2 regions of the Actinopolymorpha sp. B17G11 genome follow, and region 1 is predicted to be linked to the other one. Evidence: riboswitches for the same ligand, from Rfam matches in the RefSeq annotation. Region 1 holds a riboswitch; the other holds the start of a gene.

Region 1 (5,096 bases):
CAGGCCACCCACCCGCTGGGGGTGAGTCGCCCAGATCTCGCAGTCGCCGATCTCCCTACGCCTGAAGAGGTTTTCGGCGTACGCAGGCTCGGTTTTCGGGAGCTCGTCAAGTTCGCGATCGGCCCGAGCCTCATCGCGCTCGGCATCTCCATCGGCAGTGGTGAGTGGTTGCTCGGCCCGCAGGCGGTCGGTACGTACGGCTTCATCGGCGTCGGCTGGGTCATCACGATCTCCGCGCTGCTGCAGACGTTCTACAACGTCGAGTGTTCCCGCTATGTCGTGGCGACCGGCGAAGTTCCCGTCGTCGGTTGGGGGCGGGTGCCGCCCGGCTGGATCCTGTGGGTGCCGCTGTCGGTCTTCGTCATCATCTTCGCGTTCATCGCCGGTGGTTGGGCGGCGTCCGCGGGCCAGGGCGTCTACGCCCTCGTGCACGGAGAGATCGCGGCGAGCGGCGCGGAAGAGCCACGGATCTACGCGATCCTGCTGCTCGTGGTCGTCTTCCTCATCACCGCCACGGCCCGGCGGATCAGCCGGGCGCTCGAGCTCGCCAACTGGATCATGGTCGGCACGATCCTCGTCCTCCTGCTGATCCTCGACCTGCTGCTCGTGCCCGCGAGCCTTTGGTGGGAAGGGATTCGTGGCTTCGTCACCCCGGCCGCCCCGCCTGCCGGCATCACCGCCACCGAGCTCGGCGGCCTCGCGGGCTTCACTGCCCTCGCGTCCGGGCTGAACTGGTACATCATGAGCCACTACCGTGACAAGGGCTACGGCATGGGCCACCGGGTCGGTTTCCTGAGCGGTCTGCGTGGCGACCGGAACGCCGTCCTCGCAAGCGGCATCACGTTCCCCGACGACGCGAAGAACCGTGCCCTGTGGCGGCGGTGGTACCGCCTGCTGCTCACCGACATGTGGGGCGTCTTCTTCGTCGGTGCGATGCTCGGCATGCTTCTCCCCACTCTGTTGATGGCGCGCGCGGTGGAGATCCGGGGCGAAGGGCCGACCCCCGAGACCGTTCCGACGTTCGTCGCCGACGTCCTTCGCGGCGAGTACGGGACGTTCGTCTTCTACGTCGCCTTGCTCATGGGCGTCTTCGTCCTCTTCAGCACCCAACTGGGCATCTTCGAGGCGATGGTACGAACCACCACGGACGCCTCGCACGCGACGAGTTCGAGGCTGCGCGCGTGGATCGAGGGCGATCCACGGAAGTTCTACTACCCGTTCATGATCCTGCTGCTCGTGATCATCAGCATCGTCATCCACCTGGCGGTGCCGGTCGGCCTCGTCCAGTGGTCGGCGAACATGGCGAACTTCGGCGCCCTGATCTATCCGTTCATGCTCATCTATCTCAACCGGCAACTGCCGAAGCCCGCACGTCCGCGCCCCTGGCACACCGTGATCCTGCTGTTGAACGTCCTGTTCTTCGGTTTCTTCTTCGTCAACTTCGTCGCCGACCTGGTAGGCGACCCGCTCATCACCTTCTGACAAGGCCGCTGCCGAGGCCCGCCCTGTGCTTCAGCCGGGCTGCAACGGTCCGTGGGCCCTGGGCGCTATGGTCGTAGGTGTGGTTGGTTCGCTCGACCGGCACGACCCTTCGTGACCGGCCGGGCGAGGTAAGAGGGAACCCGGTGGGATTCCGGGACTGCCCCGCAGCGGTGAGTGGGAACGACCGCCGTACGAACGCACTGGGCCGACATCATCGGTCGCCTGGGAAGCGACGGCCAGTAGGCAGAGCGCAGAGCGCCCACGAGTCCGAAGACCTGCCGACCGCCCGCGCGCCGCCCCGGCGTCGCGGTCCGCTATCTGAGTTCCCGAGGGAAGGACTCCATGGCAGTACGTACGACCGTGCTCGGATATCCCCGGATCGGCCCACGGCGCGAGCTCAAGCGCGCGGCGGAGGCATTCTGGGCGAGCCGATCCGATGCCGAGACTCTTCACCAGACCGCCGTCCAACTCCGCCGGCAGACGTGGGAGTCGCTGCGCGACGCCGGCGTCGACGACATCCCGTCCAACACCTTCTCGCTCTACGACCACGTGCTCGACCAGGCGGTACTTGTCGGCGCGATCCCGGAGCGGTTCGCCGGCCTGGAGGGGCTCGAGCGTTACTTCGCGATGGCCCGTGGCACCGCCGGGGTGCCGCCACTGGAGATGACCAAGTGGTTCGACACCAACTACCACTACCTCGTGCCGGAGCTCGGCCCGGAGACGGCGTTCCGGCTCGACCGCGACGCCGCGCGGAAGCCGGTCGCCGAGTACCGCGAGGCGGCGGCGCTCGGGATCGACACCCGCCCCGTGCTCCTCGGCCCGGTCAGTTTCCTGCTGCTGGCGAAGCCTGACACTGAAGCGCCCAAGGGGTTCCGGCCGCTCGACCTGCTGCCGGGCCTGCTCGACGTGTACGCCGACCTGCTGGCGGAGCTGGCGGCCGCCGGGGCGACCTGGGTGCAGCTCGACGAGCCGGTGCTCGCCGCCGACCGGACACCCGAGGAGATCCAGGCCGTCCGTACGGCCTACGACCGGCTCGGCGGCCTGCCTCCGAAGCGGCGACCCAAGCTGGCCGTGGCCACGTACTTCGGGGCGATCGGCGACGCGCTGCAGACTCTCGGTCGTACGCCGGTGGAGGGCGTTGCGCTTGACCTCGTGACCAGCCGGGCCGACGTCGCACGCATCGCCGGCGCGGGACTCGCGCGGAAGACGCTCTTCGCCGGCCTGGTCGACGGCCGCAACGTCTGGCGTACCGACCTCTCCGGCGCTCTCGCCACTGCCGCCTCGCTCCTGGGTTCGGTCGGCGAGCTGGTCGTGAGCACCTCGTGCTCGCTGCTGCATGTCCCGCTCGACCTCGACCTGGAGCGGGGCCTGCCGGCGGACCTTCGCGAACGGCTGGCGTTTGCCCGGCAGAAGGTGGCCGAGGTGGTCCTGCTGGGCCGCGCGCTGCGGGAGGGTCGGTCCGCGATCGAGTCGGAGCTTTCCGCGGCCACGCGCGCCCGAGCGACGGCCCGGCAAGGTGCGGTTGACGCGCGGGTGCGAGCCCGGATCACCGCGCTGGGCGAGGGCACGCCACGAGGCGACTTCGCCGCCCGGGCGGCCACCCAGAAGGCGGTGGGGAACCTGCCGTTGCTGCCCACGACGACGATCGGGTCGTTCCCGCAGACGAAGGAGATCCGCGCCGCACGGGCCGATCTGCGGGCGGGTCGGATCTCCGCGGCCGACTACGACGCCGCGATGCGGGCGGAGATCGACCGGGTGATCGCCCTGCAGGAGGACGTCGGGCTGGACGTGCTGGTCCACGGCGAGCCCGAACGCAACGACATGGTGCAGTACTTCGCCGAACGCCTCGCGGGCTACGCGAGCACCGATCATGGCTGGGTCCAGTCGTACGGCAGTCGTTATGTCCGGCCACCGATCCTCGCAGGGGACGTGTCCCGGCCCGAGCCGATGACGGTGGAATGGACGACGTACGCACAGTCGCGGACGACGAAGCCTGTCAAGGGAATGTTGACAGGCCCGGTGACCATGCTCGCGTGGTCCTTCGTCCGCGACGACCAGCCGCTCGCCGACACCGCGAAGCAGGTGGCGCTGGCGCTGCGGGACGAGATCCGCGACCTGGAGGCGGCGGGCATCCGCTACATCCAGGTGGACGAGCCGGCCCTGCGGGAGCTGTTGCCGTTGCGAGCGGCGCAGCAACCGGACTACGTCGCGTGGGCGGTCGCGGCGTTCCGACTGGCGACGTCAGGGGTCTCCGACGGCACCCAGATCCACTCGCACATGTGCTATTCGGAGTTCGGGGAGATCGTCGACACCATCGACGCGCTCGACGCCGACGTCACCAGCGTGGAGGCGGCCCGGTCCCGGATGGAACTCGTCGCCGACCTCGCACGGGCGGGCTACCAGCGAGGTATCGGGCCCGGGGTGTACGACATCCACTCGCCGCGGGTGCCCAGCACCGACGAGATCGAGACCGCGCTGCGGCTCGCGCTGGAGGCGGTGGAGGTCGACCGGCTGTGGGTCAACCCCGACTGCGGACTCAAGACCCGCGGCTATGCCGAGGTCGAGCCGGCGCTACGGCACATGGTCGAGGCCACCCGCCGGGTGAGGTCCAGCCTGTCCACCTGAGATCCCGGACGGCCTAACCTGTCTGTTCGTGACATGCCGTGTGGTCGTCCGGACCGGTCCGGAGGTGGCGCACTACCCGCCTGGCGCCACCTTCGGACCACGGACGCTGGTCGACTACGAGTTCGTCTGGCTCCTCGCCGGGAGCGCGCGCTGGACCTGCGACGAGCCCGACAGCACGCGCCCGGAACCGCCGACGCGCCGCCACCTGCGACCCGGCACCCTGCTCCTCGCCCGCCCGGGGATGCGGGACCATTTCGCCTGGGACCCGACGCGGGCATCGCTGCATGCGTTCGTCCATTTCCGGGTGCTCGAAGCCGATCTCGACACGCTCGGACCACCGGAAACCTGGCCGATCTCCCGGGCGCTGACCCCGGCCGACCCGCTCGCGGCACTGTGCCGGTACTCCCTGTGGCTTGGCCGGGGAAGGGCTCGAGGGACCCAGCCGGGAACCACGCGCACGGGCCAGAACGATCGCACGACCGACGTCCTGGGCTTCCTGCTCGACCTGTTCGTCCGTGGTCCCGTTCCGGCCGATGACGAAGGCGACGAGATCCATCCGTACCTCGCGCGGCTCGCCGACCACCTTCGTCGGACCTGGCGCGGCGGTGGGACCACACCGCTCGCGCTCACCGAGATGGCCGCCGCGGCTGGCATATCCACAGGACACCTGAGCCGGTTGTTCCGGGCGGAGTACGGGATCGGGCCGGTCGCGGCGATCGAGCTGGTCCGGCTGGCCCGGTCGGCCACCCTGCTCCAGCGCAGCAACCTCACCGTCGGGGCGGTCGCGAGCGCGTGCGGCTTCGCCAATCCGTTCCACTTCTCCCGCCGGTTTCGCGCGGTGTACGGCGTCCCGCCGCGCACCTACCGCACCGACCGGGGCTCCGACGATCCACTCGCACCGCTCACCCCGGCCGGCCTCCTGCCCCTCGCGCACCGCCTGCTCGTCGACGACGCGTAGACGTGGCCCGACCAGACCTGGTCAGGGGGAG
Region 2 (5,096 bases), on a different contig from region 1:
GGGCGGTTCGGCGGTGAGGACGACGGCCAGCGCCAGACAGAGCCGCTGCCCTTCGGACAGGTCTCGGGGATGCCGATCGGAGGGTACGCCTGGAGCCAACCGGCCGAGGATGGCCGCGCACCGACCTGCCGGGGCCCCGAAGTCGGCGTCGGCCTGCCGGCACTCCTGCGCCACTGTCTCGGCGTACAGCAGCGCACCAGGCTCCTGCGGCACGAGACCGGCGGCCTTCGCGATGACGGCGGGCCTGGCGCCGGTCGGGTCGAGGTCGCCTAGCCGGACCGTGCCGCCTGCCGGCTTCGTGAGTCCCACCAGGGCATTGAGAAGGGACGACTTGCCCGCGCCGTTCCGCCCCATCAGGGCGATGACCTCACCCGGTGCGACGTCAAGGTCGATGTCGTGCAGCGCCGGCCGGGTCGCAGCCCGCCGTGGTCCGTAGCGCACGAGCAGGTGGCGTACGGACGCGACCGGGCGTGCGCCGGGGCCGGGCGTACTGTCAACGCTGCCTTGCGCACCCGCTGGCGCCGGAGTTGGCGGCGCCGATCGCGGGGTCGATGGCGGGGTCGATGGCGGGGTCGGCGGTGCGACGGTGGCGAGCCGCTCCCGCAACGGCCCGGCCAACGCGCGCGCGTCGCGCACCGTCAACGGCAGCGGGTCCCAGCCGGCGAGCCGGCCGAGTTCCACGACCGGTGGCGCCACCGTCGAGTCGGCCATGACGGCTGCCGGCGGTCCCACCGCGAGCGCCTGGCCGTCACCGGGCACGAGGACGATCCGGTCGGCGTACTGCACGACTCGTTCCAGCCGATGTTCGGCGAGGACCACCGTGACGCCGAGGTCGTGGACGAGCCGGTGCAATGCGGCGAGTACGTCCTCGGCGGCCGCCGGGTCGAGAGCGGAGGTGGGCTCGTCCAGCACGAGTACCCGCGGATGGCTGGTGAGGACGGAGCCGATCGCGACCCGCTGCTGTTGACCACCGGAGAGCGTGGCGATGGGCCGGGACCGTACGCCGGTGAGTCCGAGCAGGTCCAGCGTCTCCTCCACCCGGGTACGCATGACGTCGGGTGCCAGGGCCAGCGACTCCATGCCGTAGGCCAGTTCGTCCTCGACGGTGTCGGTGACGAACCCGGCCAACGGGTCCTGACCAACCACGCCCACGACGTCGGCGAGGTCTCGCGGATGGTGCGTACGGGTCTCGCGCCCGTCGACGACCACGCGGCCGCCCAGCGTGCCGCCGGTGAAGTGGGGGACCAGTCCGTTGATGGCGCGCAGCAGGGTGGTCTTGCCACTGCCGGTCTGGCCGACGACAAGGCACAGTTCGCCTTCGGCGATCTCGAACGTCACGTCGCGCAGGACCGGGCTCGCGCTCCCCGGGTAGCGCATCGACACCGACTCGAACCGGATCATGACGCTTGCACCTTCCCCCGTCGGTCGCCCGCCCGCTGGTCGTCTGCCTGTTTGTCGCCCGCCCGCTGGTCGTCTGTGTGTTCGTCGTCCGCCTGCTGGCCGGCGGGCGCCTCGTCGCTCACCGGTAGGGGAGGTGGAGCCAACCACGCGGGCAGGAGGCCGAGGAGCGCGGCCACGGTGGGGATCATCGGCAGCTCGGGCACCGTGAGCGGCACGGTACTGGCGACGAGGTCGCCGCCCCCCGCGACGGATGCCCACAAGAAGCCAGCGGCGACGGCAACGCCGCTGGCGGTGACCAGCCATTCCGGCAGGGCCCACGGATCTGGCCGGTACCTCGTCCGGACCGTGCGCCGGCCACCGAGCATCAACCCGGCGCACGCGGTGACGAGCCCCGCGCCGAGAGCGGGCAGGGCGAGGGTTCGGGTGGCACCGGCGTCGAGGAGCCCGTAGACGCCGACGCAGATACCCATCAGGCCCCCGAGGACGAGGCCGGAGGTGAGCAGGCGGGCCCGCCGGGTCACGTTGCCGAGCCGGCCGTATCCCCGTGAGTCCATCGCCGCCGCCAGCGCGAGGGAGCGTTCCAAAGCTCCCTCCAGGACGGGTACGGCGGTGGCACGGACCGAGCGCAGGCCACGGTCCGGCTGGCCGCGCAGCCGGCGGGCCGCCCGCGCCCGCGCCGCGTCGGCGACGAGCTGAGGTGCGAACGTCATGGCGACCACGACCGCGACACCCAGCTCATAGAGCGCTCCAGGCACGTGCGTGAGCAGGCGCTTGGGGTTGGCGAGCGCGTTCGCCGCCCCGACGCAGCCGAGTATCGCGGCGAGCCGCAATCCGTCGTACACCGCCGATGCCAGCGCCTCCGCGGTGACCTGGCCGCCGATCCGGATGCCGTCGACCCACTCCGGCAGGGGCAGCTCGGGCAGGGTGAAGAGGACCGTCCGGCCGGCGACGGCGGCGCCGAACACCGCCTGGAACACGACGCGGATCACGATGACCGCCAACCCGAGCTTGAGAAACGCCGCATAGGAGTTGGCCCACGGCGCGGTCGATCGCCTGGCCGCCACGACGTAACCCGCAACCGCCAGCAGCAAGGCGAGCAGCAGCGGGTTCGTCGTCCGGCTGGCGGCGGTGGCGAGCCCGAGCGCCCACAGCCACCACGCGCCCGGGTGCAGGTTCCGGGCGAAGGAGGGGCGATGGGCTGCACGCACGGGTCGGCCCGTCAGCCCGCCGAGCCGGCGTCGGCGTTGCGCTGACGCCGGATCATGAACCCACCGACAATCAGCACGACCACGACCGCGACGGCTGCCACCGGCAGGACTGGGAACCCATCCGACTCGGCGTCCGCGCTCGCGGCGGTTTCTGAAGACTCAGCTGGGCTGGAGTCCCCGGCGGGAGCGGCTGCCGCGGGCAGCGCGAGAGAGACGCTCGGCTCGGGCGTGGGGAACTCCGGCACCGAGTCGACGGCGTCGCCGCACCCGGTTGCTGGGAAGTCGTCGATGGCGCAGACCAGCCCTTTCTGCTCGCGTACCTCACCGATGGCGGCGAGCACCTGCGCGGAACTGGCTTTCGCGTCGACCACCGCGCATGCACCGCGGGCGTCCGGTGGCTCCGGCTCGCCCTCGGCCTCGCCGGCGAGGCCGTAGTCGACGACGACGGCAACGCGCTTCTTGCCTGTCTCGGCTGGTGTCGACCCGCAGATCTGATCGAAGTCTCCGGCGGCCCGCGGCAGGCGCGGCGGTGTCTTCTCGCCCGAGACGGCGAGCCGCCATCCCTCTACGGCACCGTCCTTCGGGGTGACGCCGGAAGGGCCGGACTTTGCCAGTGCCCAGGCGTCGTCCTGCCACTGGTAGAAGCCCCAGAAGCGGTACGCATCCGCGTGGGCGGTGCCGGTGCCAGCGGCGAGTACGGCCGCGAGTACAGCGGCACAGAGTACGACGAAGAACGGAACGGCCAGCGTGGCGTACAGCAGGCCGGCGCGACGACGGCGGCGGATCTCGGACCGCATCGATGTCCTCTCACGGTGTTCGGTCACGGTCGATGCGGGAACCGGACCACACACGAGAGATGCCCCCGGCAACGCAGGCGGCGTACGCCTGGAGCCGAGGGCGGGCTCGGGTGTCTGACCCGGGCTCCGCCCGCAGACCTCGACGGGTGGTGTGGAGCCGGCCGCCATGGTCAGGTGCTCCGGCTTGCCGCGGGCGCCTGGTGTCGAACCCCTGGATCGAGCCAGTGGATCGAGCGACCTGGCACGCGGCCTACGGTTGCGGGTCAGCGCCGGACTCGGACCGGCTTCCCCTGCTGGTGGTGGCCTTTTCGACCACAACCCCATGGCGGTAGTGCTGGACGGACGGTCTCACGCCCGCACCCGGAAGTCAAAGGAGGGTGGGGGCCTCCACTAGGCTCACCTGCCATGACGTGGACGTGGCGGCTCGAGGACGCCGAGGGCAACCCTGTGGACGCTGGCGAGTTGGCGCGCAGCGAATTCCCTTCGCAGAGCGACGCGGAGAGCTGGGTCGGTGAGTGCTGGCGTGATCTCGTCGCCGTGGGCGTCGACCAGGTGGTGCTGCTCGAGTCGGGGCGCGAGGTCTACGGGCCGATGAGCCTGCATCCCGCCGACTAGCTCGCACCACCTCGCCGGACGCGTCGGTCGCGGCGTCGTTCAGATCGTCTCGCCGGGCTTCACGAGCGGCTTGGGCATGCGGAGCCGGCGGATCTGGGTGGCCCGCATGACGCCGTAGGCGACGGCACCCCGGTGACTCTCGTCCGGGAAGCGTTCGCGCAACTGCCGCTTCAGCCGGCGTCCCATGAAGATCAGGTCGATCGGTACGACGATGATCGCGACCAGCCACAGGTAGGTGGCGACGATCTGTACCTGCGGCATGGGGATCGTCATGACGATGAAGATCACCAGGAAGTAGGGCAGGAGATACTCCGCGGGAGTACGCCTGGAGTCGACGAAGTCGCGGCAGAACCTCTTCACCGGGCCCTTGTCGCGTGCCGGGAGGTAGCGGTCGTCGCCGGTCACCATCGCCTGCTGGACCTTCGCCCGCTCGGCGCGGGCCTTCTCCCGCTGCTGGCGGATGGCTTCCTTGCGGTCACGCGGTGCCGACACGCGTGCCTTGCGTGCCTGTTCGGCATCGCGGCGCTTGGGGGTGGGCCGACCCTTGCTGCCCGGTCGAGCAGGAGCGGTCTCGGCGGCAGCCTCGGACGGCGGCGGCGCCTCTTCGGTCGTACGGCGTCGGAACACGATCGACAGGGTATCGGCTCGACCACGCTCACCGGCCGCGGAGGCCGCTGAGCGCCACCCGCGCATCCTGTCGTGGACACCGGGCGCACCGCGCCGGTGGATTCCGGGCCGTTACGGGCGACACCGGACGAATTCGGCTTCCAGGGCTTCGCCCATCGCCAGCGTGGCGTAGGTGAAGACGGGGCATGCAGCTACGAAGGTGCGTTCTCGCCGCCCGACCTGGGCACGCGTGGTAACTGCGGGGCGGGCGGGGTCGCTCTTGTTCGCTTCGCGGGCATAGGGTGATCGCAGGCAAACTGCTGTCCGGTGCCGCCGTGGCGCCCGACTTATGACGACCGGCCTGGAGACGAAGGGGGCGGCCGACCTCGATGGGTATCCTCAACCGCTTCGCGATGATCTTCCGCGCGAAGGCCAACAAGGCGTTGGACCGCGCTGAAGATCCGCGCGA

Evidence for each region. A riboswitch is a leader RNA that binds a small molecule or an ion and turns the genes downstream of it on or off. The one in region 1 is predicted to bind cobalamin.
Region 2: linked by a shared signal. The riboswitch ahead of ABN028_RS13730 (SCO2322 family protein) and the one ahead of metE (5-methyltetrahydropteroyltriglutamate--homocysteine S-methyltransferase) in region 1 are both predicted to bind cobalamin.

Annotation. Positions count from the first base shown of each region.
Region 1 covers NZ_JBEFTW010000033.1:55,301-60,396, reverse strand. Annotated here, with positions in the region: gene ABN028_RS27230 (Nramp family divalent metal transporter) at 1-1,482, shown strand, start outside; cobalamin riboswitch at 1,550-1,779, shown strand; gene metE (5-methyltetrahydropteroyltriglutamate--homocysteine S-methyltransferase) at 1,825-4,107, shown strand; gene ABN028_RS27220 (helix-turn-helix transcriptional regulator) at 4,136-5,065, shown strand; gene ABN028_RS27215 (ADP-ribosylglycohydrolase family protein) at 5,087-5,096, opposite strand, start outside.
Region 2 covers NZ_JBEFTW010000011.1:10,295-15,390, forward strand. Annotated here, with positions in the region: gene ABN028_RS13720 (ABC transporter ATP-binding protein) at 1-1,401, opposite strand, end outside; gene ABN028_RS13725 (energy-coupling factor transporter transmembrane component T family protein) at 1,398-2,609, opposite strand; gene ABN028_RS13730 (SCO2322 family protein) at 2,621-3,406, opposite strand; cobalamin riboswitch at 3,558-3,746, opposite strand; gene ABN028_RS13735 (hypothetical protein) at 3,812-4,021, shown strand; gene ABN028_RS13740 (DUF3043 domain-containing protein) at 4,061-4,648, opposite strand; gene ABN028_RS13745 (PspA/IM30 family protein) at 5,017-5,096, shown strand, end outside.